One region of the Clostridium sediminicola genome, then DNA from elsewhere that is predicted to be linked to it. Evidence: riboswitches for the same ligand, from Rfam matches in the RefSeq annotation. Region 1 holds a riboswitch; each other region holds the start of a gene.
The links. A riboswitch is a leader RNA that binds a small molecule or an ion and turns the genes downstream of it on or off. The one in region 1 is predicted to bind thiamine pyrophosphate.
Positions count from the first base shown of each region.

Region 2: linked by a shared signal. The riboswitch ahead of thiC (phosphomethylpyrimidine synthase ThiC) and the one ahead of thiW (energy coupling factor transporter S component ThiW) in region 1 are both predicted to bind thiamine pyrophosphate.
Region 3: linked by a shared signal. The riboswitch ahead of ACQ3F0_RS08710 (MTH1187 family thiamine-binding protein) and the one ahead of thiW (energy coupling factor transporter S component ThiW) in region 1 are both predicted to bind thiamine pyrophosphate.
Region 4: linked by a shared signal. The riboswitch ahead of ACQ3F0_RS00245 (energy-coupled thiamine transporter ThiT) and the one ahead of thiW (energy coupling factor transporter S component ThiW) in region 1 are both predicted to bind thiamine pyrophosphate.

Region 1 is NZ_BAABMF010000006.1:82,678-91,076, forward strand. It holds gene ACQ3F0_RS12055 (hypothetical protein) at 1-192, opposite strand, end outside; gene ACQ3F0_RS12060 (ABC-F family ATP-binding cassette domain-containing protein) at 470-2,026, shown strand; TPP riboswitch at 2,097-2,205, shown strand; gene thiW (energy coupling factor transporter S component ThiW) at 2,353-2,850, shown strand; gene cytX (putative hydroxymethylpyrimidine transporter CytX) at 2,897-4,111, shown strand; gene ACQ3F0_RS12075 (ABC transporter substrate-binding protein) at 4,188-5,588, opposite strand; gene gltS (sodium/glutamate symporter) at 6,123-7,337, opposite strand; gene ACQ3F0_RS12085 (response regulator) at 7,931-8,399, opposite strand, start outside.
Region 2 is NZ_BAABMF010000027.1:29,978-38,376, forward strand. It holds gene ACQ3F0_RS24375 (GntR family transcriptional regulator) at 1-20, shown strand, start outside; gene ACQ3F0_RS24380 (methyl-accepting chemotaxis protein) at 227-1,924, shown strand; gene clpB (ATP-dependent chaperone ClpB) at 2,274-4,874, shown strand; gene thiC (phosphomethylpyrimidine synthase ThiC) at 4,983-6,293, opposite strand; TPP riboswitch at 6,633-6,740, opposite strand; gene ACQ3F0_RS24395 (ABC transporter ATP-binding protein) at 7,070-7,774, shown strand; gene ACQ3F0_RS24400 (putative ABC exporter domain-containing protein) at 7,777-8,399, shown strand, end outside.
Region 3 is NZ_BAABMF010000003.1:408,258-416,656, forward strand. It holds gene thiI (tRNA uracil 4-sulfurtransferase ThiI) at 1-596, opposite strand, end outside; gene ACQ3F0_RS08685 (cysteine desulfurase family protein) at 599-1,732, opposite strand; gene asnA (aspartate--ammonia ligase) at 1,966-2,976, opposite strand; gene ACQ3F0_RS08695 (ABC transporter ATP-binding protein) at 3,271-4,032, opposite strand; gene ACQ3F0_RS08700 (ABC transporter substrate-binding protein) at 4,045-5,055, opposite strand; gene ACQ3F0_RS08705 (ABC transporter permease) at 5,078-5,833, opposite strand; gene ACQ3F0_RS08710 (MTH1187 family thiamine-binding protein) at 5,805-6,095, opposite strand; TPP riboswitch at 6,148-6,254, opposite strand; gene ACQ3F0_RS08715 (DUF2726 domain-containing protein) at 6,325-6,993, opposite strand; gene ACQ3F0_RS08720 (DUF1292 domain-containing protein) at 7,198-7,545, opposite strand; gene ACQ3F0_RS08725 (MetQ/NlpA family ABC transporter substrate-binding protein) at 7,710-8,399, opposite strand, start outside.
Region 4 is NZ_BAABMF010000001.1:49,473-57,871, reverse strand. It holds gene ACQ3F0_RS00270 (WG repeat-containing protein) at 238-1,998, shown strand; gene thiD (bifunctional hydroxymethylpyrimidine kinase/phosphomethylpyrimidine kinase) at 2,435-3,214, opposite strand; gene thiE (thiamine phosphate synthase) at 3,249-3,893, opposite strand; gene thiM (hydroxyethylthiazole kinase) at 3,871-4,695, opposite strand; gene tenA (thiaminase II) at 4,739-5,398, opposite strand; gene ACQ3F0_RS00245 (energy-coupled thiamine transporter ThiT) at 5,408-6,007, opposite strand; TPP riboswitch at 6,086-6,197, opposite strand; gene ACQ3F0_RS00240 (cell wall hydrolase) at 6,549-7,307, shown strand; gene ACQ3F0_RS00235 (DUF5714 domain-containing protein) at 7,490-8,269, shown strand.

The sequences.
Region 1 (8,399 bases):
AACTTCTTCTACAAACCTTAAAAAGAGTAATGCTCCTGATAAAATATATATAGATAAAACGTACTTACTATCTTTGCTCCCAAAATTTCTATATACGCTAAGCATTGTACTAATAATTAAAAAAATAATGAGTATTGTTAAAAAAATAATAGTACAAAATTGATGCGTTGAATAATATCTCCCATCACCCATCTTACTTCCTCCAGAAAATTTACATACTTCCTATTTTTAGTATACACTACCCCAATGTCACTTTAAAGTAGCTTAAGTCACTAGTTTTTATATAAAATTATACTATATATTCTTCTTTAAAATGCTAAGTAACTATTATATAATTTAATATGTGTCTTTCTATTAGTATCTAGTAGAACATAGTTTTTAATAAAATCTCTATTAAATTAGTTAATCATAGAATTTAATAAAATAATCTATTGCAAAGCATAAATATAATTAAGAAAGGAATCAAATAATGAGTATTTTAACAGTAAAGAATTTAAGTCATGGTTTTGGAGATCGTGCTATTTTTGATAATGTATCCTTTAGACTTTTAAAAGGAGAACATATCGGTTTAATTGGTGCAAATGGTGAAGGTAAATCTACTTTTATGAATATAATTACAGGTAAATTAGAGCCCGATGACGGAACCATCGAATGGTCTAAGCGTGTAAGAGTTGGGTATCTAGATCAACACACATCACTACAAAGTGGAACAACTATAAAGGATGTACTAAAAAGTGCCTTTAAATATCTTTTTGATTTAGAAAAAGAAGTTACAACTATATGTGACAAAATGGGCGATGCTAACCCAGATGAACTTGAACAATTGATGGAAGAAATGGGTACAATCCAAGATATTCTTGATCATAATGATTTTTATATAATCGATGCTAAGGTTACAGAGATTGCTTCTGGTTTAGGATTGAATGATATTGGTTTAGATAAAGAAGTTCAAGAATTGAGTGGTGGACAGAGAACTAAGGTATTATTAGCTAAACTTCTACTAGAAAAGCCTGATATACTTCTTTTGGACGAGCCTACAAACTACCTTGATGAACAACATATTGTATGGTTAAAACGTTATTTAAATGAATATGAAAATGCATTTATCTTGATTTCTCATGATATTCCATTCCTGAATAGTGTAATCAATCTAATTTACCATATGGGTAATCAGGAACTAAATCGCTATGTAGGAGACTACGATAACTTCAAACAAGTTTATGAAGCTAGAAAAAAACAAGTAGAAGCAGCATATAAAAAGCAACAGAAAGAAATCGAAGATTTAAAAGATTTTGTTGCTAGAAATAAGGCTAGAGTTTCTACAAGAAATATGGCAATGTCTAGACAAAAGAAATTAGATAAAATGGAGCTTATAGAACTAGATAAAGAAAAACCAAAACCAACTTTCAACTTTAAACCTGCACGAACTCCAGATAAACTAATTTTTGAAACTAAAGATTTAGTAATTGGATATGATGAACCTCTATCTAAACCTTTGAACTTGCTTATGGAACGTGGACAAAAAATTGCTTTAGTTGGTGCTAACGGTCTAGGAAAAACAACTTTACTTAGAAGTATTTTAGGTGAAATTCCTGCCATTTCAGGTGAAGTTGAACTAGGCGACCATCAGCATATTGGATATTTTCAACAAGAGATAAAAGAAGCTAATTATAATAGTTGTATAGAGGAAGTATGGCAAGAGTTTCCTTCATATACTCAGTACGAAGTCCGTGCAGCATTAGCAAAATGCGGTCTTACAACTAAACACATAGAAAGTAAAGTGCTAGTCTTAAGTGGTGGTGAACAAGCTAAAGTTCGATTATGTAAAATAATAAACAGAGAATCAAATATACTTGTTCTAGACGAGCCTACTAATCACCTTGACGTAGATGCCAAAGATGAACTAAAACGTGCACTAAAAGAATACAAAGGTAGCATTCTTTTAATCTGCCACGAACCAGAATTCTATAACGATATAGTAACCGACGTATGGAACTGTGAGTCCTGGACGACTAAAATAGTTTAGAACCGCTTCGCAATTTTTTCTTGATTAAAATCATGAGCTATGCTAAGATAATTTTATAATAAAATAGTAAATTTTAACACAGGGGAGCTGGTAATTCCAGCTGAGAGTAAGAATTAAATTCTTAGACCCTTAACCTGATCTGGATAATGCCAGCGTAGGACGTTGTTTATGAAAATGTAATTTCTAACACAAATCTACGGATTTGTGTTTTTTTATTTCACTTCCATAAAAACTCTTTCACTCTTATTACCTTAGTTAAAATATTAATTGATATATTTGTTTGAAGGTTAACTCTCAACTCCTGTTATTGAAAAGGAGAATTTCTTATGAAAACCAAAAAATTAGTTTTTTCAGCACTATTAACTGCACTTGGCATCGTAACTGGAAGTTTAATTTTTTTCCCTGTTGGTGCCTCAAAATGTTTTCCTGTGCAGCATTTCATCAATGTCTTTTCAGCAATCACTCTCGGGCCTATCTATAGTGTATCTATCGCATTTTGCATTTCATTAATGCGAAATATTTTAGGTACTGGTTCTCTTTTAGCTTTTCCTGGTTCTATGATTGGAGCATTCCTTGCAGCTATGTTGTACAAACATACTAAAAAATATTTAATTGCTGTATTTGGTGAAATACTGGGAACAGGAATTATTGGTGGGATTATCGCATACCCTGTTGCTACCTTATTTATGGGTAAATCAGTTGCTTTATTTTTCTTTGTTATACCTTTTCTACTCAGTACTACAGTTGGAAGTATCATTGCTTATATATTGATAAAGACATTAGATTCAATGAAAATTCTAAAGCTAAAAGATAGCTTACATTAATAAACAAATTATTTCTAATGATTATACAAAAAGGCAGGTATATAATATGGCAAATAATGAAAACAAATTATCTTTTTGGAGTTTAGCATTTTTATGGTGCGGAGCTTCTATATCAATAGCTGAAATATTAACTGGGGGATTTATTGCTCCTCTTGGTTTTAAAATTGGTTTAGTAACTATTATAATTGGACATCTTATAGGTACAGTAATCTTAGCTTTAGGTGGAATTATAGGAACTCGTGAGAGAATACCCGCGATTACCTCAACAAGAATTTCTTTTGGACTATATGGCACTTATTTATTCTCTATTTTAAATGTACTTCAATTATTGGGATGGACAGCTATAATGATTAAATCAGCTGCTCTATCTTTAAATGTGATAAGCGATACTCTATGGAACATTAATAACATATCCCTTTGGATTATATTAATCGGATTATGTATTTGCTTCTGGATTTTCCTTGGAATAAAAAGTTTTAAGAAATTAAATGTTATAGCCGTTGTTTTATTGTTTGGTTTAACTCTTGTGCTTGCATCAGTTATATTTTCTAATCAAAGCTTGTTTAGTAGCATAGGTGATAATTCTATTTCATTCGGAGGAGCCCTAGAACTTTCTGTGGTAATGCCACTTTCTTGGTTACCATTAATCGCAGACTATACTAGATTTGCAAAATCTGAAAAAGCTGGTACTTACGGTAGTTTTATTGGTTATTTTTTAGGAAGCTCATGGATGTACGTTATTGGTCTAGGTGCTGCTATTGTTACTCAAAATCCAGATCCATCAGCTATTATGTTAGCTGCAAATCTTGGAATTACAGCCTTCGGAATTGTTTTCTTATCTACAATAACAACTACTTTTATGGATGCTTATTCTGCTGGGGTTACTTTTTTAAATCTTATGCCTAAACTTAATGAAAAGAAAGTTTCTATATTTATGACAGTTATAGGTACATTAATATCATTAGTATTTGCTATTGAAAATTACGACTTTTTCTTGTATGCGATAGGCTCAGTTTTTGCTCCATTATTTTCAATTTTACTAACTGATTACTTTATCATCAAGGTAAGAACAAAAGTTGACGAAAAACTTTTATTGAATATAGGTGCTGTTGTTGTATGGATTATAGGTGTTTCATTATACTATGTATTTATAAGGTATGATTTTATACTAGGGGCTACCCTTCCTACAATGATAGTGACTGGATTGTTGTATTTTGTAAGCTGGAGTTTTATGAAATCATGGAAGCTTAATGAAAAATAGACAGGTTATCTAAAAAAATAGGGACGATTCAAGATATATCAATCCTCCCTATTTTTTTAATCACTTATTACAAAAATTATTTAACTTTAATATCAAAATCTTTATCTATATAAAGATTTATATCTAACCCTTCTTTTATTGCTTCATCTAATGATTCATTATATCTTTTTTCTAAATCATCTAACCCTCTATCTATATCTATCTTTCCAAGTAGTATATTGGTAAATACTTCTGAATAGTCATCCCCCTCTAGTCTTAAAGCTGTAGTAGGTACCTGTTTTCTAAAATATGAATTAGGTGTATTTGCAAAAGATTTAAGTTGTTCTGTCTCTGGTTGTTTTATAACTATCCCTTCAATATCATCTGAATATGGTATATGCATTCCTGTCTCGTAAGCTTTTGCTAACGCTGCTTTAACTATAAACTTATATGCTTCCATTGTTTTTTCCTTTTTATATTCAGCAGCTTGCCCTATGCATACAAGACTTCCTGTTTGTAAAACTTCTTTATATTGTTTATTAGAATCAATTACTAATGGTTTTACGACTGCCCAATCAATATCTGTAGTGAACTGAGTTGTGAATACACCTACATCCCAGCTAGCAGCTGTTAACATACCAATTTTTCCTTCAGCAAATTGTACCCTAACCACGTCATTGCTATTCCATTTTGCTCCTGGAAACCAGCTTCCCTCTTTATAAATTTCACTTAATATTTTTAATACTGGTTTATATTTACTCCACTCATATCTTCCTGTATTCATGTTAAATCCTTGGTCAATTCCTAGTGCAGCAACAGATTGTGGTATTATACCATTAGTTATATAATAATCCCATTTCAGAGGAACTCCTAATCCGTATTCAACACCTTCACCTTGTTCTGTTATAATTTTCGCATATTCTCTAACATCTTCCCATGTTTTAGGTTCTTTTGCTTCCCCATTTTCATCAACAATTCCTGCTTTTTTGAACAAATCTTTATTATAAATTACTCTATAAGATATTTTTGTTATAGGTACTCTATATGTTTTTCCCTCCACTACATGAGTTATCGGTAACAAAACATCTTGATTATGTGTTGCTAAGAACTCCTTACCACCTGGCATATCATCAATAGGTAAAATCCATCCTATCTCCGCAAACTTATTTATTTCATTATTGACTTTAATCAATTCTGGTCCTTCACCTGCATTACATGCAACCTCAATGGTATTTTCATAATATGTACCTTCATAGTTTCTAAACTGAATGAATATCCCCTTTTCTTTTCCGATAGTCTGATTAAATTCGTTTACTATCTCTATCAAAAATTTCTTACTACCACCATAATTTCCCCACCAGTGAATAGTTTCCATTTTAACTTCACCATTTAAATAATCTTGAGTTGATTGTTCCTTGTCTTTTTTACCACAACCAGCTAATGATACAACAATCGTTAAAATAATAAATAATGATTTTATATTAAATTTTATTATCATTTTTCCTACTCCTCTGTAAAGATTAAATTTAGTAATTATTTACAAATATAGCGCATATTCCATGTTTAGATTACAAAATATTCTTTATTCTATATCAACAATTTTTCTTTACAAAGACTAAAAGCATTATCTAATTACTTTAATAATGATATATTTTAATCAAAACCTAAAAAAGCTATTAAAAATAATGTTAGAATTAATCTAATACTATTTTAATAGCTTTATATTTTAAATTTTAAAGGGGTAACGTAGTTGGCACCACGCAGGATAACTTTCTCAAATCCTTATACCTTGTAAAGTTTGGACTACCCTAGCTATTTTTTCATCTGCACATCATGGGTGTGCGCAAAGGAGGGTGGATTTGCACCACAGTAAAATAACAAAACTTACTAAATATTTATGGATTAACTATTAAAGCTAACTATTTTCTAGATAGCTTATTTTTATTGTTACAATTAATATAACAGCAAAAATAAACCATCTAGCAAAAAAACAGGGTAGGTATCTCCTACCCCAAATTAAAAATAAATTTTATTATTTAAAGAAATTCAAAAACGCAGTTATAATAGCAGAATTGGTAAAGTTGCTAATTAATCCTCCAACGATAGGAACAACAAAGAATGCAATTCTTGAATATGAATACTTATCACAAACAGTTTTCATAGTAGTCATTGAAACTGGCACTGCCCCTGTTCCAAATCCTAAATGTCCAACAGCCATAACTGCAGCATCATAATCTTTACCCATAGCTCTGAAAGTAACTTGAGTAACAAATAAGTAAACCAATAAGATTTGTGCAAATAATAATACCATCATTGGTACTGCCAATGCAGCTAATTCCCATAATCTCATGCTCATTATTGCCATAGTTACAAATAATCCCAAAGAAACTTCTCCAATTACATCAATTTCTTGATAAATAGCTTTATCAGTCGGCTTTTTAATAGCATCATATACATTACGAACGATAACACCAGCTAACATACACATTACATGAATTGGCAATACAACATTAGGTAACGCAACTTTAGCTAAATCAAATATATAAGACCCTAGACCCACTGATACCAATACTATAAATACTGCTTCTGTAGTTCTTTTCTTGTCCAAGAAAACTCTTTGAGTGTCAGCAGCCACTTCAGCAGCAGCATTACCTATAGAATCTTTAGAACCTGCCTCTGCAAGACCATATTTTGAAACCAGTCTATTTCCTACAGGACCCCCAATAATTGAACCTGCGCATAATCCAAAAGTAGCAGCAGCTATTGCAACACTCATTGCACCTGTAGCTCCAAATCCTTCTGCAATTGGAGCAAATGCAGCTGAGTTTCCGTGTCCACCAGTCATTGGTACTGAACCTGTCATTAATGCGATTAATGGTTGAACATTAAGTAATTTTCCTACTCCTACTGCAACGGAATTTTGTAAAAAGGCTAAAGCCGCTGCTAAAACAACAAATATACCAACTTTTTTACCACCTGTTTTTAACAATCCTAATCCTGCAGCACATCCGCTAGCAGCAAAGAAAACATTCATAAATAGTTTTTGTATTCCTTTATCAAATGCAAAAGTTACAATTCCCAAATTCTTAAAAAGCAAAGCTAATATAGCAAATAAAAGACCACCAATAACTGATGCAGGTATACAATATTTTGTGAAGATTTTGAACTTTCCTTTGATTTTACCTCCTAAAAGCAATAAAAATACTGCAAAAAGAATCGTTTTTAATACATCCATTTCCATATTCATACTTTGATCCCCTTTCCGTTTTTTGTTTTTTTAACCTTTGTAAACTAAATTTGAATATTTTAAACTAAATATTTCTATACCTCCTCTTTATCAAAATTTATATTTATCTAAATCTTACATTCCACTTAGTGGAATACATTCCATCAAGTGATTAAAAATAGTGGAATGATTATCTATGATAGATTTTTCATTCCATAATTATAATTTGTTAATCTCTTCCTTACTATAACCATAAAAGCTACTACAAAAAGAATCGTTTTCAATGTATTCTCTTCTATACTCATGTTTTAATCTCATTTTTATTTTATCTCTATCCCATTGCAAAGTATTTCAATTACCTAAAAAATTAATTCAAACATATCTTAATATTATAGAATTTTCGTACTTTTAGTAAGTAGCATCTTTTGTACAACATTTCAGAACTTTCAACAAAAAAGTTATACAAATGTTGTATATAACAATGTTATATACGCTTCTTCTATCCACCAAAAAATTTAATTTACGAATTCCTTGTATAATAAAAAAAACCCGATGAATATTAAGATTTATTAAATCTAATATACTCATCAAGGCAAAAATAAAAATATCTTTATTTAATCATTATAATATATATCAAAAAAGTTAAGTTGCTTCAATTTCTTAACCACATCTTTCATTTTTTTTTCTTGGAATTTTTTTAGAATTTTATTTACTTGTCCTCTAATTGTTATTTCTTCAACATATCGTTGCTTAGCAATTTGTTTATATTTACAACCATTATATACAGCTTTTAATATTTCAAATTCACTATTAGTAAGTTTAGACACAATATTAAGTGTCTCGATTAAAGAACTCTGAGCATTTCTAAGCCTAGTAAATTCTCCAAGTATTTTTTCTGCTATATCGGGTCTTAGAGATAATTGATTATTGTATACATTTCTTATAGACTGGAGTATCTTTACTACTGAACTTGTTTTTACTATATAATCCATAGCCCCTGAACTATATGCTGCAAATAAAAGCTCATCTTCTTGGTGTATAGTAAGTACAATAATTTTTACATTAGCTAGTTCTTCTTTTATA
Region 2 (8,399 bases), on a different contig from region 1:
TACAAAGAGACTATACATAGCATGTTAATTGAATATAATATTTCCAAGGAACCAGCTGTCGTATTTTTACGACGGCTGGCGCTTTTATATGCAACTAAATAATTGTGTACGTTGAAATTAAATAAAAATTTTGATATAATTTAATACACTATTAAATGTAAACAATTTCTTAGAAAAACATGAGATGATAAAGTTTTCCTAGGTATTTACTGAGGGGGTTTTACAAATGAAAAGCATCAAAGGGAAATTAGTACTAAATGTAATTTTAATCGTTTTATTTATTTCTGTTTTTATTGGTTCAGCTTCATTATATTTAATACATAAAAATAATGAATATAGATTAACCCAAATTGAGAAAGAATTAAGGTCAAATTATGATACAAGAATCAAAGAGCAGGTTGAAATCGTTGTATCCCAACTGGACGGAATTTATGATGATATAAAAAATGGAACTATTACAGAAGAAGAAGGAAAGGTTATTGCTGCTAATACTATTAGAAATGCAAAGTATGGAGAAAATGGGTATTTTTTTGTTTATACTATGGATGCTGATACTGTAGTTCTTCCCGTCAATACGGATCTTGAAGGGACAAATAGAATTGACCTTATAGATAAAAAAGGAAACAAAATTATGCAAAATTTTATCAAATTGTTAGAAGAGAACGGTGAGGGATACTCTGATTTTTATTATCCAAAACCAGGTGATGATACACCACTTCCTAAAAGAGCTTTTCTAAAACTATATGAACCTTTTGATTGGATGATAGCAACAGGCAATTATACTGATGATATTGATACTTATATTGAAAATGAAAAAGCTATAATTGGAGGTCAATACAGAGGTACAATTATTATACTTCTAATAATCTTATCAATTTCTATTGGTATAGGATATTTAGTTTCATTGTTCTTTAGTAATCACATAAGTAAACCAATTCAAAAACTTTTAAATTCAGCTAATTCAATAGCTGATGGGAATTTGGATGTATCATTGGATATAAATACATCAGATGAAGTTGGTGCATTAGGAGCGGCATTTATAAGAATGTCAAATAATATAAATGAAGTAATGTCTAATATTAATGAAGCTTCAGAACAAGTTGCTTCAGGTTCTAGACAAGTATCTGATTCTAGTATAGCACTATCACAAGGGGCTACTGAACAAGCAAGCTCAATAGAACAATTAACAGCTTCTATAGAAGAAATTGCATCACAGACAAAACACAATGCGCAAAATGCAAACGAAGCAAAAGAAATAGCAGAAGAAGCTAAATTAAATGCAGCAAAAGGTAATGTAGAAATGGAAAAAATGTTAGGATCAATGGCCGAAATTAATGATTCTTCAAAAAATATTTCTAAAATCATTAAAGTTATTGATGAAATTGCATTCCAAACAAATATATTGGCTCTAAATGCTGCAGTTGAAGCAGCAAGAGCAGGAGAGCATGGTAAAGGATTTGCAGTAGTTGCTGAGGAAGTAAGGAATCTTGCAGCACGTTCTGCAAACGCTGCAAAAGAAACAACAGCATTGATAGAAGGATCCATTAATAAAGTCCAAGATGGTACTAAGATCGCAAATAATACAGCAGATGCTCTAAGTGAAATAGTTGAAGGTATTTCAAAAGCTGCAAATTTAGTAGGTGAGATTGCTGTAGCTTCCAATGAACAAGCCATTGGTGTTAGTCAAGTAAACGTAGGAATTAATCAAATAGCAAATGTAGTACAAACTACTTCAGCCACATCAGAAGAAACAGCTTCTGCAAGTGAAGAACTTTCAAGTCAAGCAGTGATGTTGAAAGAACAAGTTAGTACATTTAAGTTAAAGAAAAATAATAATATTCCACTGAAATTTGGAAGTAAAAATAATGAGAGCATGCAGCAACCAAAAATTGAATTGAGTAATCTAGAATTTGATAAATATTAGAACTATGATTTTAATTATTTAATAAAGAACAAAAACATCAGTGAAAACTGGTGTTTTTCATTTTCAAAACTAAGTTCAATTTAATAAACGTTATAAAAAAATAGAAATATTTGCAAATAACTGAAAAAATTATTATAATTAGAGTATGGTTAAACCACAAAAAGTAAGTTGAACTAAAATCAATCATAATATCTACCGCAGATTGACGCGTTCTGACGCTATATATTGTGGTTGAAGTTCAACTAAATTACTTTTTATGGAATAACCAGAGTATATAACTGTAATTATAGAATATAATTATAGTTTATAGAATTTCACAATGGAAAATTTACAAAATGGAGGTTAATCAATGAATATTGATCGAATGACAAAAAGAGTACAAAAATCACTATCAGATGCTCAAGACATTGCAATTAGATATAGCCACCAACAATTGGATATAATTCACTGGTTTGCAGCATTAATAGAAGATAATGAAGGTCTAATTCCTAATATTTTTGAAAAAATGGGAAGAGACGTAAGGGCTATAAAAGAAGAGACAAAAGATGAGCTAAATAAAATGCCAAAGATTTTAGGAGAAACGGGTAATTCTGGCGTATACGCCTCTAGAAGACTAGAAGAAGTTTTTCTAAGAGCAGATGAAATTTCTACAAGATTCAAGGATTCATATGTAAGTGTTGAACACATTTTATTATCAATGATGGAAGTTGATAGTAAAGGTGTTGTAGGAAATATTCTGAAAAAATTTGATATACAAAAGGATGATTTTTTAAGTGCATTACACTCAGTGAGAGGTAATCAAAGAGTTGAGACCCAGGACCCAGAAGGTACTTATGAAGCTCTTTCTAAATACGGCAGAAATTTAGTGGCTGAGGCTAAGAAGCATAAACTTGATCCTGTAATAGGAAGAGATGATGAAATCCGAAGGGTCGTTAGAATACTTTCAAGAAGAACAAAGAATAACCCTGTATTGATAGGGGAACCAGGTGTTGGGAAAACTGCTATTGTTGAAGGTCTAGCAGAAAGAATTGTTCGAGGGGATATACCTGAAGGTTTGAAGAATAAAACAATTTTTTCACTAGACATGGGTGCTTTAATTGCTGGTGCTAAATATAGAGGAGAATTTGAAGAAAGGTTAAAGGCAGTTCTCAAAGAAGTTCAAAGCAGCGAAGGTCAAATAATCCTCTTTATTGACGAGATTCATACTATTGTTGGTGCAGGAAAAACAGAAGGTGCTATGGATGCTGGAAATCTTATAAAGCCAATGCTTGCAAGAGGAGAACTTCACTGTATTGGGGCGACGACATTTGATGAATACAGGAAATATATTGAGAAAGATAAAGCCCTTGAGAGAAGGTTCCAACCAGTTATAATCAATGAACCATCAGTAGAGGATAGTATTTCTATACTAAGAGGACTAAAAGAAAGATTTGAAATTCATCACGGAATTAGAATACATGACTCTGCTATAATCGCAGCAGCAAAAATGTCTGATAGATATATAAATGATAGATTTCTACCAGATAAGGCAATTGACTTAATTGATGAAGCGGGTGCAATGATTAGAACTGAAATAGATAGCTTGCCTGCAGAGCTTGATGAGGTAAGGCGAAGAATATTTCAATTAGAAATTGAAAATGAAGCTCTATCTCATGAGAAAGATAAGGCATCAAAAGAAAGACTAATATCTCTGCTGCAGGAACTTTCAGATCTAAGAAATAGAGATGATGAAATGACTGCTAAATATGAAAATGAAAAAGGGGATATTACTGGAATAAGAGATTCAAAAGAGGAATTAGACAGAGCTAGAGGTCAGCTTGAGAAGGCGGAAAGAGAATATGACTTAAATAAGGTCGCTGAACTGAAGTATGGTGTAATTCCACAAATCGAAGAGGAAATTCAGCAAAAGGAAAAGAGAATAAAAGAAAAGGGAGAAAATTCATTACTAAAAGAAGAAGTAACTGAAAATGAAATTTCTCAAATAGTTTCTAAGTGGACTGGAATTCCTGTTTCAAGATTAATAGAAGGCGAAAGAGATAAACTCCTTAGACTGGAAGATGAATTACATAAAAGAGTAATCGGTCAAGAAGGAGCAGTAATCTCAACTGCCAATGCTGTAATTCGTGCAAGAGCAGGACTTAAAGATATAAAAAGACCAATAGGTTCATTTATATTCTTAGGACCAACAGGTGTAGGTAAAACAGAACTTGCAAAAACCCTTGCAAGAACATTATTTGATAGTGAAGAGAATATCATCAGAGTAGATATGTCTGAATACATGGAAAAATACTCAGTTTCAAGATTAATAGGAGCTCCTCCTGGGTATGTAGGTTACGACGAAGGTGGTCAATTGACAGAAGCAGTAAGAAGAAAACCTTACAGTGTAATTCTATTTGACGAAATAGAAAAAGCACACGATGATGTATTCAACATATTTTTACAAATTCTAGATGATGGAAGGTTAACTGATAATAAAGGAAAAACCGTTGATTTCAAAAATACTATAATCATAATGACTTCTAACATTGGTTCTTCCTATTTATTAGAAAACAAAGAAGAAAATGATATCGAAGAAAATATTAAATCACAAGTAATGGATACGCTAAAAAGAAGGTTCAAACCAGAATTCCTTAATAGACTTGACGATATAATAATGTTTAAACCTCTCTCCATTACACAAATAGAAAAAATAATTGATATTTTCTTAGAAGAAATAAAAGAAAGACTATCAGAAAGAGATATTTCCCTAAACGTCTCCGAAAAAGCAAAAGTGCTATTGGCAAAAGAAGGGTATGACCCCGTTTATGGAGCAAGACCGTTAAAAAGATATATCCAAAATGCCCTTGAAACATCAATAGCTAAAATGATTATAAAAGGTGAAGTTTATAGTGGGAGCAATATCGTGGTTCAGGACAATAATGGACAATTGGTATATAAAGTTGAAGAGTAGTCTTTAATCATGCACAGTGCACAATTATTGATACCTTTCACTATGTGAAAGCTTAAAACTAAATAAAATATAAAAAAACTAAGCTTACAAAGTAAACTTAGTTTTTTGCTAGTCTTCTCTCAAAATATTAATATTCTCTCCATCAATAACCTTATTCATATTTCTAACGGCACACATTTTGCCGCACATTGTACAGGTTTTTTCATCATGAGGTATAGATTCTTCTCTATATTTTCTTGGCCTTTCTGATTCAAGAGCAAGATCGAACATTTTTTCCCAATCCAAATCTCTTCTAGCATCAGCCATTTTATTGTCCCAATCTCTAGCACCTTTTATGCCTTTTCCAATATCACCAGCGTGTGCTGCAATTTTTGTTGCAACGATACCTTCTTTCATATCATCTAATGTTGGGAGTCTTAAGTGCTCTGCTGGAGTTACATAACAAAGGAAATCTACACCAGCAGCAGCGGCAACTGCACCACCAATTGCATTAGTAATGTGATCATATCCAGGAGTAACATCAGTAACTAAAGGCCCTAGAACATAAAATGGAGCACCATGGCATAATTTTTTTTCTAAAACAACATTTGCTGCGATTTCATCAATTGACATGTGACCAGGTCCTTCTATTATAATTTGGACATTTCTTTCCCATGCTTTTAAAGTAAGCTCACCTAAAACCATTAACTCTTTTATTTGAGCAGCATCTGTAGAATCAGCAATACAACCAGGACGACAAGCATCACCTAGGCTGATGGTAACATCGTATTTTTCACATATATCTAGGATTTTATCAAAATGTTCATAAAAAGGATTTTCTTTATTATTTAATTCCATCCATGCATAAATTAAAGAACCTCCTCTAGAGACAATATTTAGTTTTCGCTTGTTTCTTTTGAAAACAGCAGCTGTTTCACGAGTTATACCTGCATGAATAGTCATGAAATCAACACCATCTTCTGCATGTTTTTCAATAACTCTTAATAATTCATCTACAGTCAAATCTTTTAGTTCTTTATCATAGAAGCCTACAGCATCATACATTGGAACAGTTCCAATCATTGCAGAGGATCTTTGGATTAATTTATTTCTAAATTCCTCAGTTTTTCCATAGCAACTCAAATCCATAATAGATTCAACTTTCATTTCTATGGCTTTATCAACCTTTTCAAGTTCTTTATCAATGTTACAACAATCTTTAGAGATACCCAAATTTACATTGACTTTTGTTTTGAGTCCGTTACCTACCCCCTCAGGTTTTATGCTTTTATGATTTTTGTTAGAAGGTATTGCTACTTGTCCCTTTGCAATTAATTCTCTTAATACTTCAATGTCCATGTTCTCTTTCTTTGCTACAATTTCCATTTCCTTTGTAATAATGCCCTTCTTAGCGGCATCCATTTGTGTTGAATAATTCATTATTAAAAAACCCCCTTTTTTTCTAATGCGTAATGCACAATTGTGGATACCTTTCACTAACGTGAAAGATTTTGATTTAAAGCTTTTGTAATTAAAAAAGAGGAAGCATTTTCAGCTTCCTCATAATACAGAGACAAACATTACACAAATTAATAGTTGTAGTTGTCTGTCTATAGATAATTCTTACGTAAACTAAATAGTCTACAATGAAATAAAAAAAACACCCAAACTAAAGTTTGCGCGTTATAGTTTTTGTAGAAATACTGCACCCAAATTAATTAAATAATTCATAAAAATGAAGAATATTTATTTAATTCTGTGCTGTACATTGCTAACTATATATTACGAACTTTACTTCCCTACGTTAGAATTATCTAAATCAGGTTATGAGGGTAAGAGAAAATATCTCAGTCTCAGCTTGTTAAACAAGCTCCCCTAGTAACAAATTGTATTCAATTTTATAAAATCTAATTTACATGAAGAATTATAACATATAAAGAAAATAATATCAAATTTATAGACAAATTGTTAATAAACAATTTCTAATTTGTAACAAATTTGAAACCTTTTTAACATAGAATAGTGTATAATGATAGATAAACTACTGCGTAGATTTATCTATATCAATGCATGATTCATAATTAAGGATTCCTTTTGCGATAGCAAAAGTACAGATTTCCAATCTGCGAAGCAGATAAAGGCTTAGTTGAAGATTTTCTGCAAGAAAATCAACATTAATTGTGCATTGTGAATTGAAAAGGAATGGGGGATTATATTTGTTATTTGTTAATGATTTAACTAAAAAATACGATGATTTTACAGCTGTTGATAATATAAGTTTTGAAGTCGATCCTGGAGAAATTGCAGTTTTACTTGGGCCTAATGGAGCAGGTAAAAGTACAACTATTAAGTGCATTACAGGACTTTTGAAGTATGATGGAAATATTAAGATAGGTGATTTTGAAAATAAAACAGTAGAAGCAAAAAAAATATTTGCATATATTCCGGAGACACCTGCTCTTTTTGATATGTTAACTGTGGAAGAACATATGGAGTACATTGCCCATGCTTATAAAGTTGGGGAATATAAAGAATATGCTGAAGAATTATTGGAGAGATTTGATTTAACAGATAAAAGAAAAAAATTAGGAAAAGAGCTTTCTAAAGGTATGCAACAAAAGGTGAGTATATGTTGTGGACTTATTGTGAGGCCAAAAGTTATTTTATTTGATGAACCTATGATTGGACTAGACCCTAAAGCAATCAAAGAATTGAAGAAAGTCTTTGTGGAACTTAGAGAACAAGGATGTTCTATTTTAATAAGTACGCATATCATAGATTCAATAGAGGAAATTTGGGATAAGGCATTAATAATGAATAAAGGTAATATTGTGCTTTCAAGAACTAGACTTGAAATTGAAAAATCAGGGGAATCTTTGGAAGAAAGATTTTTTGAAGTGACAGAAGGTAAGGAGGGATAGTATTGTCTTCTTTGTTTTATATAATGAGGAAAAGTTTTAAAAATCATTTATTAGATTTAAAGAAAAAACCATTGGCATTAATAGGATATATTTTAGGAGCTGCCTTTTTTATAGGTATGATAGTAATAAGTTTTATCATGCCATCAAATTTAGTCTCAAAGGCATCACCTGAAATTTTTGGGATGATTGTAACAGGTCTTTTAGTAATAGGAACATTATTACTTATAAAGGCTGCTGTGAAAAATGGTGGAACGTTTTTTAGACAGTCTGATGTTAACTTAGTGTTTACATCCCCTGTGTCTCAAAAAAAAGTATTGATATATGGATTTATAAAACAATTATATAGAACAATATTTTTCTTGTTTATATTTGTTTTTCAAATCCCAAATATAAAGAACAATTTTGCATTGTCTAATGAAGGTATTTTAATAGCATTATTTGCAGTATTTATATATTTGTTAACTACATCTGTTTTATCAATATTAATTTACTCATTAAGTTCAAATAGTAAAATGACAAAGTACATTATTGAAAAAGGTATTAATATATTATTAGCAGCTATTGTAATAGCATATCTATTTTACCTTTACAAGACAAGAGACATGTTTGCAGCAGCCAATGTATT
Region 3 (8,399 bases), on a different contig from region 1:
TTTAACTCTACACCTCTTCTAGCCATTAAATATCCTGCAACTGGCGAATCAATTCCTCCTGAAAGCATAAGCATTGTACTTCCATTCATGCCATAAGGTAATCCTCCAATGGCTTTTATCCTTTCAGAATAAACATAAGCACTATTCCTTATTTCAATATTTACCCTGCATTGAGGATTATGAACATCAACTTTAATTTCATCCACATTTTCTAATACGTAGGCACCAATATCTCTACTTAACTCCATAGAATTCAATGGAAATGATTTATCTGCTCTTTTACCTTCAATTTTAAAAGTATTACACTTTCCTTCTTTCACTAATTTAACAGCAAGATTACCTATCAATTCCATATCCACATCTACCTGATATACTATACAAACCTCAGATACCCCAAATACTTTACTAACTCTATGAACTAACTCTTCAACATTCTCAGAATGTATAAACCACCTACCTCTATCTACAATAAATCCATATTCAATGCCTTTTAGTACAGCTTTAATGTTATTCTTTAATTTTTTTTCAAATTTATTTCTATTTAAACCTTTAAGAAAGATTTCTGATGCCATCTTTACTAATAACAATTTTCTCATCTTTACACTCTCCTTAAAAATTTCAAGCTATTATTTAAAATATCATATAAATAATCAACTTCTTCAATGGTATTTTTACTATTAAAACTAAACCTTATAGTACCTTCAATTTCTTTTCTTCCTATACCTATTCCTTTTAGCACGTGACTACCTTTAGTATTTTTTGAAGAACAAGCTGAGCCTGTTGATACAAAAATATTTTTTTCTTCCAATAAATGCAATAACACTTCCCCTCTTATTCCTTTAAACGATACACTTAATATATAGGGAGAAAAATTATCTGTTAATTTACTATTGATTTTTATGTCTTCTATACTAGACAGTTTTTCAATAAAATATGATTTAAGATTAAGTACTTTTTGATAATTGCTTTCTAAATCCTTATATATCATTTCTGTAGCCTTTGCAAATCCAGCAATTCCAGGAAGATTTTCCGTACCCGCCCTAAAGTTTCTTTCTTGTCCTCCTCCTAATATAATAGACTTTGGTATGAGCCCTTTTTTTATATATGCAATTCCTACACCTCTTGGTCCATGAATTTTGTGTCCACTTGCAGAAAGCAAATCTATTTTAGATTTTTTAACATCTATTGTATATTTACCAAAGCTCTGAACCGCATCAACATGAAATTTTGCTCTTCTACTTTTTTTCTTTAAAATGTTCCCAATAGTCTCAATATCTTGAACAGAACCTATTTCATTATTTACGTGCATTATGCTCAGCAATGTTGTTTTATCTGTGATACTTTCTTCTAAGGTTTTTAAATCTATTTGTCCATTCCTATCCACCTTAATATATGTAACACTACAATTATTTTTTTCTAATTCTTTAAAAGTATTCAATACACTAGGATGTTCAATATCATTTGTAATTATATGTCCATTATTTCCAACAAATCCTTTTATTAAAAGATTATTTGACTCAGTTCCACCAGATGTGAAAATAATTTCATCTTTACTACAATTTAGAACTTTTGAAACTTCTATTCTACTTTGTTCCATTTTTTGTTCAGCAATAATTCCAAGCTTATGAGCGGAAGATGGATTACCATAATAATTCCTCATAACATCGGCTACCTCGTTGATTACTTCATCATATGGTTTCGTTGTTGCTGCATTATCAAAGTAAACTTCCATAAAAGCACACCCTTTCTACTACTATTTATTGTTTCCATTATTCTGTACATTAAAACACTATTTATATTAATTACCCTTGAAATATGCTTATAAATATTTTATTATGCAATATTTACTTTTACTATACATTTACTAGGTTTTAATTCAGAGCGGTTAGTAGTTTTGATTATATAATAAAATGGAATAAAATAAACGGCACATTAATGCGCCGTTTATTTTATTCCATATTGAAATTATAATAATAATATATTTTTTTCTTTACATTCCGCAATTACTTTATCTGACCATACAGAAGCTTGAACTTCTCCAACATGAGCCTTTCTTAAAAAGAACATACATATTCTTGATTGGCCAATACCTCCACCAATAGTATAAGGTAATTCACCATTTAATAACATTCTATGAAAATCTAAACTTTCTCTATCACTACAACCGCTTATTTCAAGTTGATTTCTTAAAGCCTTTTCATCAACTCTTATTCCCATAGATGATAATTCAAGTGCACAGTTTAATATCGGATACCAGAATAATATATCCCCATTTAAATTCCAATCATCATAATCTGGTGATCTACCATCATGTTTAGAACCAGAGTTTAGTGTTCCTCCGATTTGCATAACAAAAACTGCACCTTTTTCCTTAGTAATTTCATTTTCTCTTTCTTTTGGACTTAATTCAGGATATTTATCTTCAAGTTCTTGTGATGTTACAAAAGTAATATTTTCAGGTAAAAACTTTTCAATTTCAGGATATAAACTATTAACATAGTTTTCTGTTTCTTTAAATACACTATAAATTTTATTTACAGTATTCTTCAAAAATTCTAAATCTCTATCTTTTTTGTTAATCACTTTTTCCCAATCCCATTGGTCAACATAAATAGAATGTAAATTGTCTAATTCTTCATCTCTTCTTATAGCATTCATATCAGTATATAAACCTTCTCCAACATTGAATCCATATCTATATAAAGCCATTCTTTTCCACTTAGCTAGTGATTGTACAATTTCTAAATCTGAATCTTTAACATCAAGGGCATCGAAACTTACTGGTCTTTCAATTCCGTTTAAATTATCATTTATCCCAGTATTCCTTCTAACAAATAATGGTGCCGAAATTCTCATTAAGTTTAATGCTTCAGATAAACTTTTTTCAAAATAATCTTTAGTTTTTTTTATACCTATTTCAGTTTCTCTTAAATTTAAAACAGGATTGTAATCCCCTAATTGTATTTTATTTTCCATGCTTTCTTTACTAAGGATATAGTTAAAATTACTAACCTTAATAAAGATTCACCCCCTTTAGTTCTAATTTAGCAATAATATTCTTATTTCTTAATCAATTATAACATATATGTCAACATTTTTTGATAATTTTATAACTTAATTTTTATTTTTTTTATTATTTTATAATTGTATGGTTAAACCACAAAAGTAAGTTGAACTAAAATCGACTACAGTATCATTTTTTTATTTTAATGCTACTAAACGTAAAAAAAATACCGATAAAGTTAAAATTAACTTCATCGGTATGTAAATTTATATTTCTCCAAGAGCATTCATCAATATTTTTTTATACTTTAAAAATTCTGGAGTCACTACAATGTCTTTTTCCCTAGGTCTAGAAAATTCAATATTTAATTCTTCTATTATTTGTGCAGGTCTTTCGCTCAAGACGTAAATTCTATCTGATAAATATATAGCTTCTTCAATATCATGAGTAATAAACATTACTGTTCTTTTAAACTGATTCCATATATCCAAAAGCCATTCTTGCATTTTAGATCGGTTTATTGCATCTAATGCTCCAAAAGGCTCATCCAGTAGCATTATCTCACTATCTATCAATACTGTCCGTAGAAGCGCTGCTCTCTGCCTCATTCCTCCTGATAATTCCTTTGGATACGCATTTTCAAATCCCTCAAGTCCAAATATGGGCAACAACTCTTTAACTTTATTTGAAGCTTCTTTTTTACTATATCCTTGTAATTCAAGGGGTAGCCTTACATTTCCTATTAAAGTACGCCAAGGCATTAAAAGATCCTTTTGATGCATATAACTCATTTTCTTCTTTATTTTTTGTAACGGCTCTCCACCAATTTCTACTCTTCCTTTATATTCTTGCTGTAATCCCGTCAATATATGAAAGATTGTGCTCTTTCCACATCCACTTGGACCTATAATTGAAATAAATTCACCTTCATCTACAAATAAATTAATCTCCTTTAACACACTCAGCTTATCATTATTAGAAATAAAATCTTTATGTAGATTCTTCAAAAGGATTTTAGGTTTATCCATTTAAAATACTCCTTATTTTTTAGGCAAAAACTTATTAGTAAATGCTTTTTCTGTATCAATTTTTTCAGAAATTAATTCATTATCAAAAAGCCAGTTTGTATAGTTATCCCAAACTTCTTTCTTTTGCACTCCCCATTGTGCAGCATCATCTTTATATTTTTTGCTTAAAAATTCTTGGCTTGCAATTACTAAATCTTTATCTAATTCAGGTGCATTAGCGATTAAAATAGTAGCAGCTTCACTAGGATTTTGTATTGCTTCTTCATAACCTTTCGCAGTAGCAGCCATAAAGTTTTCAACTAATTCTTCATTATTATTTATATTTGATTCATTAGTAATAATTACTGGAGTATAGTAATCTAGTGCAGCTTCTTCCTTACCTAAATCAACATAATTTAATTCTATGCCTTTTAATTTAGCTTCAACCCCAGTCCATCCTTCAAAAATCCATGCAAAATCTATATCATTTTCGCTAGAAGCAAAGAAGTCTGTTGCTCCACTAGTTAAAATCTCTACTTTATCAACATCAGCTTCATGCTTTTCCATCAAAGCCTTTAATGTTGCTTGTTCTATTGGTGAACCCCATCCGCCATATTTCTTTCCTTCAAAATCTGCTGGAGTTTCTATCCCTTTATCTTTAATAGAAGCAAAGCCAGAAGTATTATGCTGGATAACAGCTGCAATAGAAACCACTGGTACACCTTCCAATCTAGCCAATGTTACTGCTTCCTGATAACTAATTCCAAATTGTGCAGTATCTGCTGCAACTAATTGCTCTGCTGTTCCACTTGATGGCTGAACAATTTCAACCTCTAATCCCACTTCTTTATAATACCCTTTATCCTTAGCTACATATAGTCCAGTATGATTTGTATTTGGTGTCCAATCTAAAGTAACAGTTATTTTTTGTAATTCTTTTTCTTTTTCTACAGTTTCAGGTTCATTATTATTAGCAGCACATCCTGCTAATACCATTGTAGATAACAATACAGTTGTTACTAAATAACTTATTTTTTTTAACATTTTTTTCTCTCCTCTGTTTATCTTACCTATTCCAAGGCATTATTATTTTTTCTAAAAGTTCTATTAACTTAAAAAAGATTATGCTAATGAAAACAACTATTACTATGTCTGCAAATAAAGCTTCGGTTTTAAAAGAACTCATAGCACGTGTCATATAAACCCCTAAACCGCTTTTAGCTCCTATCCATTCTCCAATTACGGCTCCCATAATACTGTATGTAGCTGCAATTTTAAGCCCTGAAAAAAAAGATGGTAAGGTAGCTGGCAATTGTACTTTTGTGAAAATATCCCACTCACTAGCCTTCATTACTTTCATTATATTTACCATGTCTTTATCAACTCTTTCCAATCCCTCAGTAACGCTGATAACTATTGGAAAGAAGCATACTAACATAACAATTACTATTTTAGGAAGAATATCAAATCCTAACCAAATCATAAATAATGGTGCTAATGCAATAATAGGTACAGTTTGTGAAATAATAAAAATTGGATATAAAATTCTTTTTAATAATTTGAACTTGTTAATTAAAGCTGCTAATACAACAGCAAAAATAGTCGCCATTATAAACCCCATTGATGCTTCAATCAGCGTAGTCTTAGCATGCATTAATAATACAGTTTTTGTTTCTATTAGTGAATTTATTATTATCGTTGGAGCTGGAAGTATATACTTAGGTACCTCAAATTTATTAATAATTACTTCCCATAAAACAATAAGAAATATAATGAAAAGACTAGGTAAAACTTTACTTTCTGTATTTTCCAACCTTCTCATTCATAGTCACACCCTCAGGTTTATAGTCAATTTTCACCATGGAAACCACTCTACTAGCGCCTTCATTGACACATATACTTTGAGCTTCTTTTACAATATTCAACAATTCATCTAACTCGCCTTCCATAGTTGTTTCCATTGGTCCTACTTCATATTTTACCCCACTTTTTTGTATCAATTCTATTACCTTGTCTACTACTGGGTAAATTCTTTCTTCTGGAACAACAGGTAATATTTGTAGACTTACATTTACAACTGACATATTAAATCCTCCCTTTTCTAAAACAAAAAAACTGCTACCTTGAATAGGCACCAGTATACTACTAACTTTTTCCTACGCTGGCATTATCCAGATCAGGTTCATGGTCGGAATTTTCGTATCCCCTCTCAGCCAAAAACATTAGCTCCCAGATTATTATTTTTTCAATTGTTATTATATACTCTTTTTTGTAATTAATCAAGATTGTACTTACAAAAATTTAACTTTTTCATCATAAAACACTCAATTTATAGGTTCTTTTTAAAACTTCCTTGCACTTTGGATAATTAGAACATAAATAAAATTCTTTTCCTTTATTACGCCCTCTTCTTGTTTTTCTAAGTATCATCTCAGCTCCACAAACAGGACATAATAGTTTAACATTTTTATTTCGCTTTATATTGGATTGATTTTTGTCCATTTTTATCAATGAATCAGTTTCAATGGTGGCAACTACACAATCGATACTTCTTTCACTTTGAACAAATATCAAATCTAATTTTTCTTTTATCTCTTGTATTTCATACTTTTCCTTTTTCTTAAATCTTAATAAAGGCAAATTGGCCTCATTAAAAAGTGTATTTAGTATGCGATCTCTTTCTATTCTATTCATACGGTTATACGATTCCTCTTCTAATTCTATTCCCAAAATAGGTATTAAATTATTAGAGCTACATATTAAAAAGTCTATAGGATTCATAGTTATCTTGTTTATATTTTTATAATTACCTTTTTTTTCTTCAAATATTTCCATAAAAATTTCATTAATTGCCACTTTAGGGCATATCATAGTATCGTCCTGGATAACTTTTCTTAAACTACTGTAAAAGGCTAATTCTGTTTGAGATAATAACTGTTTTTTAGAAACATACATGTGCTTTTTATTGTTTATAAACATCATATCTATTCTCCTTTTTTATTATCAAAAAACTTTAATACATTATCAAACTTCAGTTAATATTATACCATATTTTTCTATATATTGGTATATTTTATATTTCGTGCTTCTGCTTACTATTAAATAAACTAATAAAAGACTGAAAATAGATTTTATAATTACAAATCTATTTCCAGTCCTTTTTAATTAGATATTCTAAATTTAATGTTATTTTTCTTTATTTGCTTCTTCAAACATTTCTTCATCCGCTTCTTCATCTACCATATCCCAAAAAGCATCACTAACTTTTTCAAATTCAGCATCATCTTCGATATTATTTAAAGCTACTTCTTCTCCATTTTCTTCATATCGGTATAATAAAACATCTTCTTCTTCCATAGGAAGCAATGCTATATATTCTCTCTCATCACAAGGGAAAATACCTACTACATTACATTTTAATTCTTTGTCATCGTCTAAAATTAAAGTCATTATTGACATGTCTTCACTTTCATGATTACAGTTACAGTCATGATCATGATTATGTTCGTTACAATTACAATTATGTTTATCCATTTTTAGTTCTCCTTTTGTTTAACTTAAATTAAACTTATTTTCTATTACAATGCTATTAAATCACGCCACGAAATAGTTTCTTTTCAACTGACTTCTTGGCTTAATCATTACTATATTAGTTGATATATCTATAAATTGCAATAGGCAAATAAAATTTTCTTTATTTAATTAAACGCTGGAATTATTGCTCCCTTATATTCTTTAGTAATAAAATCCTTAACTTCTTCAGAATTTATAGCATTTATCAATTCTATTATTTCTTCCTTATCTTTATTATCAGGTCTTGTTGTAACTATATTAGCATAAGGAGAATCAGCATCTTCTATAAAAATTGCGTCTTTTGTTGGATTTAAGTCTGCTTCTAATGCAAAGTTTGTGTTTATTATTGCAAAATCCACATCTATAAGAACTCTTGGTAATTGAGCAGCCTCTAACTCTTCAAACTGCAAATTCTTAGGATTTTCTATAACATCAAGTGGTGTTTGAGTAAGTCCATTTTCATCTTTTAATTTTATTAAACCTTGTTTTTGTAAAAGTAGTAATGCTCTCCCCTCGTTAGTTGCATCATTTGGTATTGCTATTATTGCATTATCTTTTATTTCATCTTTTGATTTAATATTTTGCGAATATGCTCCTAAAGGTTCTACATGAACTTTTGCAACTGAAACTAATTCTACATTATTACTCTTTGAAAATTCATCCATGTATGGCACATGTTGAAAGAAGTTTGCATCTAGTTCTTTATCATTTAATGCCATATTTGGTGTTACGTAATCTGTGAATTCTTTTATTTCTAATTCTATTCCTTTTTCCTCTAGCAAAGGTTTTACTACATTAAGGATTTCTACATGTGG
Region 4 (8,399 bases), on a different contig from region 1:
ATATGTTTGTAACAACAATTCCTAGTCATTAATATTATTGTATTATATTGTTAAACCACAAAAAGTAAGTTGAACTAAAGTCGACTACAATATGTATTGCAGATTGGAGATTTCTGCAATTCCTACCGCAGATTGATGCGTTCTGACGCTATATATTATGGTCGAAGTTCAACTAAATTACTTTTTGTGTAATAACCATTATAGATGAGTATAATCTAAAAATATAGGAGTGTATAAATGAGAATAAAAAGGGAAAGTAAAAGAAAAATAGACTTACAAAAGTTATATCCAGCGCTAACTAATAATAGAGATGGCCCCATTTATGGCTACATTAATAGAAAAGGAAAATTTATTTTAAAACCAAAATACCAAAATGCTAACGATTTTAATAAATTTAATATAGCTATAGTCCAGGAAAATAACTTAACAGGGGCAATAAATCCTAAAGGGGAATATGTTATTAAGCCTATTTATGACAATATTAACTCTTTTAAAGAAGGACGTGCTACCTATATATTAAATGGCAATATGGGTGTTATGGATGAAAAAGGTAATATAATGACAAATAAACCTTACAACTATGTAGGTGATTATAAAGAGTCTAGAGCAATGATTGGGATACTTAATTCTACTAACTCCTATACTTACGGATATATAGATAGATTTGGAAATGAAATTATACCTCCAAAGTTTTCCCAAGCTAATGATTTTATAGATGGTGTAGTATTAGTTAAAATCAAAGATAAAAAGTATGCGTTGATAGATTTATATGGAAATATAATAAACACTTATAACTATGAAATTGTAAGTCAATATGGAAATGGCTTAATGGTTTTTTCCAAATCTTATGGAGATAAATCAGGTTATATTAACATAAAAGGACAAGTAGTTATAAAACCTATTTATTCTTTTGCTGGAGGTTTTAAAGATGGTTTCGCAGTAGTAAGTACAGAAGATGGTTATAATGGTCCCTATGGTGTAATTGATCAAAATGGAAACTACATTTTTCAGCCTATTTATAGCAAAATATATTATTTAGGTGAAAGTCGTTTCGCCCTTGGAATGCCAATTGGAGAAGATAAGTTTACAAGTCCTAGCATATACGCTATAGGAGATACAACAGGCAAACAATTAAGTGATTTTAACTACTTAGCTGTCGGTAATTATAATAAAGAACTAGCTTATGGATCTGATAATGAGTATACTTTCTTTATTAATAAAAATGGAAAAATTGATAATAGCCTTCCTATTGAAAAAGGAAGTGGAGAATTAGGACTTAAGGATAATATAGTCTATGCAAATATTGATTTTTATCCATACTATTTAAGTAAATCAGGTAAAATAATTTATAAACCAAATGATACTATACTTCTTAGCAAAAAGTATTCAGTCACTAAGGTCAAATATAGTCCAAATATAGATTACTTAATATATAATCCTGCAGTTAATGGAGTATCGAATAAAAAAGTAGAAAAAAATATAAATAAAAAATTAATAGAAATATCTTATTTTGAGCCATTGTTTGAAGAAAACTTAAAATCTCCTTACATTGTATCTCCAGATGATGTTTTAAACTATAATTATTTTGGTGATTTTTCTGTACAATTTTTTAAAAATAATCTATTAACTCTAGACATTTTTGGGTATTATTATCCTTTAGGAGCAGCACATGGAATGCCTGTTAAAAAGACACCTAGTATAGATTTAGTGACAGGAAAGTTTTATACCCTAGGAGATTTATTTATGGGCGGTGTGTATTGGGTTGGAGAATTAAATAAAATCATTAAAAATATGATTGAAACTGATCCACAGTACGAGTATATCTTTAAGGATTCTTTTAAAAGTATAAAAGAAGATCAACCCTTCTATTTGGACGATGAAAATTTGTATATATACTTTCCCCCTTATGAAATAGGTCCTTATGCTGCAGGATTTGTAACCTTTAAAATACCCTTTAACCAAATTGAAGGAATGATGAACAAAGGCATATATAGCTAGAAAGTCACTCCACTTCACTAAGAAATTCTAATTTATTTTCTTAAATATATACTAAAAAATTATAACTCGTTGCACTCAAACAATAATTTTTCTTAACGCATATATTACGAAAATAAATAAGAATTTCTAAAGCTTGTTAAGATGACTTTTACGCTATATATGCTTCTTCTACTCGCTGAAGGATGGAATTTAAAAATTAGTGTAAAATTTTTACACAACACTGCAATGTGTTGATATAACTGCACTTGATAAGTATAAAATTGCTAAAAAAATTTATAAATTCCTATACAAAAATAAAGAGGGAGATTTTTATAAATCGCTAAGCGTATAATAGTTTTATATCTAAACTTTATAATAAATAACATATTTTGTTGTATTTTAGAGAATCCAAAATTGGATTCTCTAAATTTACAACATAAACATCATTGTTTTTAAATCAAATTCTATAAGAATGATCTAATGGTCCACTACCTTTTCCCAAATCTAAATTTGCTCTTAATGCACCAGTAATATATTCTTTACTATTTCCTATACTTTTTTCAACACTATATCCTAAAGCAAGGTTACTAGCAATTGCAGAAGATAATGTACATCCTGTGCCGTGGGTATTAGAATTCTCTATTCTTTCTCCTTCAAACCAATGTATGTCTCCATTAGAGAATAATAAATCATTAGCATTGTTTTCAAGATGTCCACCTTTGATTAATATATGACCATCATAATTTCCAGCAATTTTTTCAGCTGCCTTTATCATATCATCTGAACTTTTTATTTCAAATCCGCACAAGATTTCTGCTTCAAAAAGATTAGGAGTAATAACCGTTGCAAGTGGTATTAATTTATTTAAAAGCTTATGTATTGCATCTTCGTCAAGAAGTTTAGATCCTGAAGTTGCAACCATTACAGGGTCAATAACAATATTTTTAGGTTTATACTCTTTCAACTTTTCTGCAATTGCTTCTATAATCTCGATGGATGATACCATTCCAATTTTTACTGCATCAGGGAAAATATCTGTAAAAACACAATCCATTTGATTCTTTACAAAATCAACTGAACAAGCTTCTATTCCATAAACCCCTGTTGTATTTTGTGCCGTTAATGCTGTAATTACGCTCATTCCATAACATTTATTAGCTATTATCGTCTTTAAATCTGCTTGTATACCGGCTCCTCCACTACAATCAGAACCTGCTATAGTTAATACGTTTTTCATACAAACACCCCTTTTCTCAGTTGACAGTTGACTTCTAAAAAATCCTCTCACAAATATCTTTTAATTCACAAGTTGCCTTAGCAATATCTTTTTTAGCTAGAATAGCTGAGATTACTGCTACCCCATCAATGCCACTACCTTTTAATGATGAAACATTCTCTTTATTAATTCCACCAATTGCAACTATAGGAATATCAACTGACTGACAAATATTTTTTAGTGTTTCAAAAGTAACCGCTCCTGCATCTTTTTTTGTATCTGTTGAGAATACTGCACCAATTCCCAAATAATCTGCTCCTAACTTTTCGGCTTCTATAGCCTCATTAACTGTTCCTACCGAAACACCTAATATCTTATCTTCACCAATAGCTTTTCTAGCTTTATCTATAGACATATCATCTTGTCCAATATGTACTCCATCAGCATTGCTTTTTAAGGCAATATCTATATTATCATTAATTACAAAAGGAACAGCATATTCTTTAGCTAAATCCTTTATTTCTAAAGCTAAATTCAAAAAACTATTTTCATCTAAATCTTTTTCTCTTAACTGTAGAAACGTAACTCCATTGATTAAACTCTCCTTAACGTGAGTAATTAAGCTATCTTCTCCTAACCAGCTTCTATCTGTCACAAGATATAGTAATAAAGATTTTTTATCTACTTTCAATCTTAGCACCTTCTTTTAAAGTTTCCAACTCCATCAAACTAACTCCATCAATTAAATATGTTCTAAAAGAACCTGTTCCTTCTTTTCTAGCTGTTACCTTTTCATAAGCTTTTTCTCCAGATAACCCCATTGTTGTAATAGCCATAACAGTAGCTCCAAAAATATCATCTCTGTTTGGACCACAATATGTTGCAATAACACTACTTGTCATACAACCTGTTCCAGTAATTCTTGACATCATTTCATGACCATTACGTATCAAAGCTACTTTTTCACCATCTGTAACAATATCAATAGCCCCTGTAGCAACAATAACACAATTAAACTTTCTAGAGACCTTTTTTATAAATTCAATAGATTCATCGATATTATTATCTCCAATAACATCATCCTCTTGTACGTCAACACCACCTGTATTTTTTGAATTTGAGTTTAAAGCTTTTATTTCTGACATATTTCCTTTGATAACAGAAAAATTTATTTCTCCAACTAATGTTTTTACTGCAGTATTTCTTAACTTAGAAGCTCCTACTCCCACTGGATCTAAAACTACTGGTAAACCTAGTTCATTAGCTCTCTTTCCTGCTCTTACCATAGATTCTATCATTGCTGCATTAAGTGTTCCTATATTAATATTTAGAGCATTACTTATTGAAACAATATCTTCTACTTCATCTACTCCCTCAGCCATTATAGGTGATCCCCCTGCTGCCAAAACAATATTTGCACAGTCATTTACAGTAACATAATTTGTTATGTTATGCACTAGCGGTGGATTTAACTTTAGATTCTCTAATAATTTTTTAAACATTTAATCACTCCTTCTCTACTTTATAAAACAAATTAATTTATTTTTATTCAAAGCTCATGTCCCAAAAGTTCATCTCATGCTGGCACGCTTCAAGGAAAATATTTATCAATTTTTCTTCCTCTTCTTTATCAATTCCAATGCAAATTCTATCTAATAACTTACATGATTCTACACTAAACTCTTCAAATTCTTTTCCTGCATAAGCTTCAATCCATGGACCATAATAATTATTTGATAAACTATCACCACATTCTTGTTTTAATGTTTTCCCAATATATTCATATGTTAAAGTACATGGCAGCGCAGACATAAATATTTCTTTTATATCCCCACCCTCCGCAAAGCTTAGCATATAATCTAAATATTCTCTATTGGCAGGTTTTACTACCATATCATCAACTTTGTATACATCAAGATCATAATCGTGAAGATATTTTATATGCATATTGGTTTCATCAGACATTACTACTCCTATACACGTATGTAAAAATTGTAAGTCTTCTACCCTATTAACTAACAAGAATGCATGTGCATAAACTTTTGCATAGTCCTTAAGGTATAAAGAATCTTGGATCAAATAGTTTCTATACTTACCTCTGTCCAATGTTCCGTCCTTTAATCCTCTAATAAAAGGATGTTTCATATAATCCTCATAGAACTTTAAAACTCTTTCATCTTCTACTAGTCGTTTTGAAAAACTCATACTCTCACCTCAATTTCTTAGTTGTAACACTTTTAAATTTGTTAAAGGTATTATTGCTAGTACAACAACACATAGTATTGCTTCTACACCAGACCCTAATACATTATAGATAATAGAATAAGGCCATACATTCATACCTTCCGGCGCAAATTCTCCAAAGAAAATAACCCCTGATAATATACTAAAAAATATTGATATTGCGGATGCAGTAAGTGCTCCAGCCACTAACTCTGATTTCTTAAAAACTCCAAACATTGGTGTAAAAGCAATGGCCATCATTGAGCCATAATAATCTAATGGTATTTGAAGTGGGTAATATGGTGGCTGAATAATTATTTTTAAACTAGCAACAATTATTGCGCAAATTATTGCTTCTTCAGTGCTAAAAACTACAGCAAGAATCATTATTGGAAGCATAGATAATAAACTACACCCTCCACCTTGTGGAAATGGTACTAGTTTTATCATATAAAGAACTATGGTTATGGCTGCCACAAGACCAATTCTTGAAATCACTCTTGCCTCAAATTTAAATCCTCTCAATCTTTTGATACTTACTACTAATATTGCCAGTGTGAAAATAATTGCTAAAATAATCGCTATGTTCATTTTTGTTCCCCCTTGTAATATTTTGATATTCTAAAAACTACATAAAAAAAACGTGTTACCCAATTAGGCAACACGCTAAAATACGCTAAAACATATTCCTACGCTGGCATTATCCAGATCAGGTTTGAGGGTATTCATCGCATTAGATATCATCTCAGCCTGATTGCACAAGCTCCCCTGAATATTAAATTATAACTAAATTATAGAATTTTCCACAAAAATAGTCAAGCCCCTTTACAAAATATTTATTTCTGAAGCAATACAAACCATAATACTGTCCACTAGTTCTTTAGTACTCCTATCTACACCTCGTTCATAAAAAATTAATATTATATATTATTTATACTATATAATTCACATAACTCTTTATATTGCTACAACTACAAACAACTTCCATTGATTAAGAAATTTTTTTATTATAAAATGACTTTGACGTCGATTATTCCCGTAGATTGCCGGGACCCCTCATTTTTTCTATGATAGTTTACTACTTACTATCTATTTATGATTAAATATTTTACCAAACCTTAGGAGGATACAAATGATAAAATTTAAAAGTTTGAAAACTATTCTTTTAGCCAGTGCTTTAACAGTAGGCATTTCTTTTTTCTCAACAAATGATGTTTTCGCAGCAACTTATAAAATTCAACCTGGAGATTCATTATATAAAATTGGTGTTCTATTTAATACTTCTTCAACTATTTTGATGAATGATAACGGTTTAAAAAGTACAAGTATTTATCCTGGACAAGCTATCTATGTATCATGTGAAACTCATAAAGTACAAAGTGGCGATTCTCTTTACTTAATTTCAAAAAAATATGGAGTATCTATTAATAATCTAAGAAAAGCAAATAATATTTGGAATAACTATATTTATCCAGGGCAAACATTAAATATACCAGGCGTAAAACCACCTTCAGGAGTAATCAATTATTCTCAAAGTGATGTAGACTTACTGGCTAGATTAATAACTGCTGAAGCAGAAGGAGAACCATATGCCGGTAAAGTAGCTGTTGGTGCAGTAGTTATAAATCGAGTTCAAAGTGGTAGCTTTCCAAATTCAATAAGTTCTGTTATTTACCAAACAATAAATGGGTATTACCAATTTACACCTGTCCTTAATGGTCATATTTATAAACCTGCAACTGCAGACTCTGTAAAAGCTGCCTATGAAGCACTTAATGGACAAGACCCTACAAACGGTGCATTATTCTTTTATGATTCAACTGTTACAAATCAATGGCTTTTATCAAAACCTGTTGCTGTTTCTATAGAAAACTTAACATTCGCGTATTAATAAATGGTTGGATTTGAAACGATGATTCAATTATAATAAAGAAAAGATATGAAATAAACTACGAACTAAAACAGTGACAAGTGACAAGTTAAGGTATCCTCAACTTGTCACTTATCACTTATAACTTATCACTATAAATTGCGAAGCGCTTTTCTTCGCAATTTATTTAAGGGAGGAAAATCATGAATGATGATAAACTAAAGCATACTCAATCTTGTTGAGGTCCTAATGAAGAAGGTATAGGTGAATACCTTGGACAGAGTAAAGAAAATTGTTTGATTTGTAATAATAAACTTGAGTATTTGGATATTGGAAAAGAGTTTCTATGTATAAGATGTGGTAAAAAAGAAATAGGATATGTTTATTGTTCTAATAACCATTATATTTGTGATGATTGTCATGGTAAGGATTCATTCGATTTGATTCAAAAATTATCTCTTTCTTCAAAAGAATCTAACCCTTTAATTATTGCAGAAAAAATATTAGAGATATCTTCTATCCCTATGTTAGGCTGTGAACATGCATGGATTACTGCTGGTTCTTTTTTAACAGCTATAAGAAATCATGGAGAAATTAAAATTACAGATAATGAAATTAGAGAAGCATTAAATCGTACAAAAAAACAAGCCATAGGTGCCTATTGTGGTTTAACAGGAATTTGTGGAATAGCACCAGCTATAGGAGCTTGTTTTAGTGTTATACTAGGAGCAGCATGCCCTAAAAACAAAGAAACTGCTACTACTATGCATGTCGTTTCTCATATAATTGATGCTATAGCTAATGAAACAGGTCCTTGTTGTTGTAAAAATTTTATGCGCACATCTTTAATTGAGAGTTGTTATCTTGCAGAAAAACATTTAAATATAAAACTTCCACATGAAATACATATTGTTTGCAAAGATAATCACCGGCATCCTCATGGCTGTAGAGAAACTAAGTGCAGTTACTTTAGAGGAAAGTAATTATAAATTGCGAAGCGCTTTTCTTCGCAATTTATAGTTGACAGTCTACAGTAAAGGTTGATTTTCTTACAGAAAATCTTTAATGATTTAAGCTTTCGTTAGCTTCACTAACTGGAATAAGGTGCTTTTA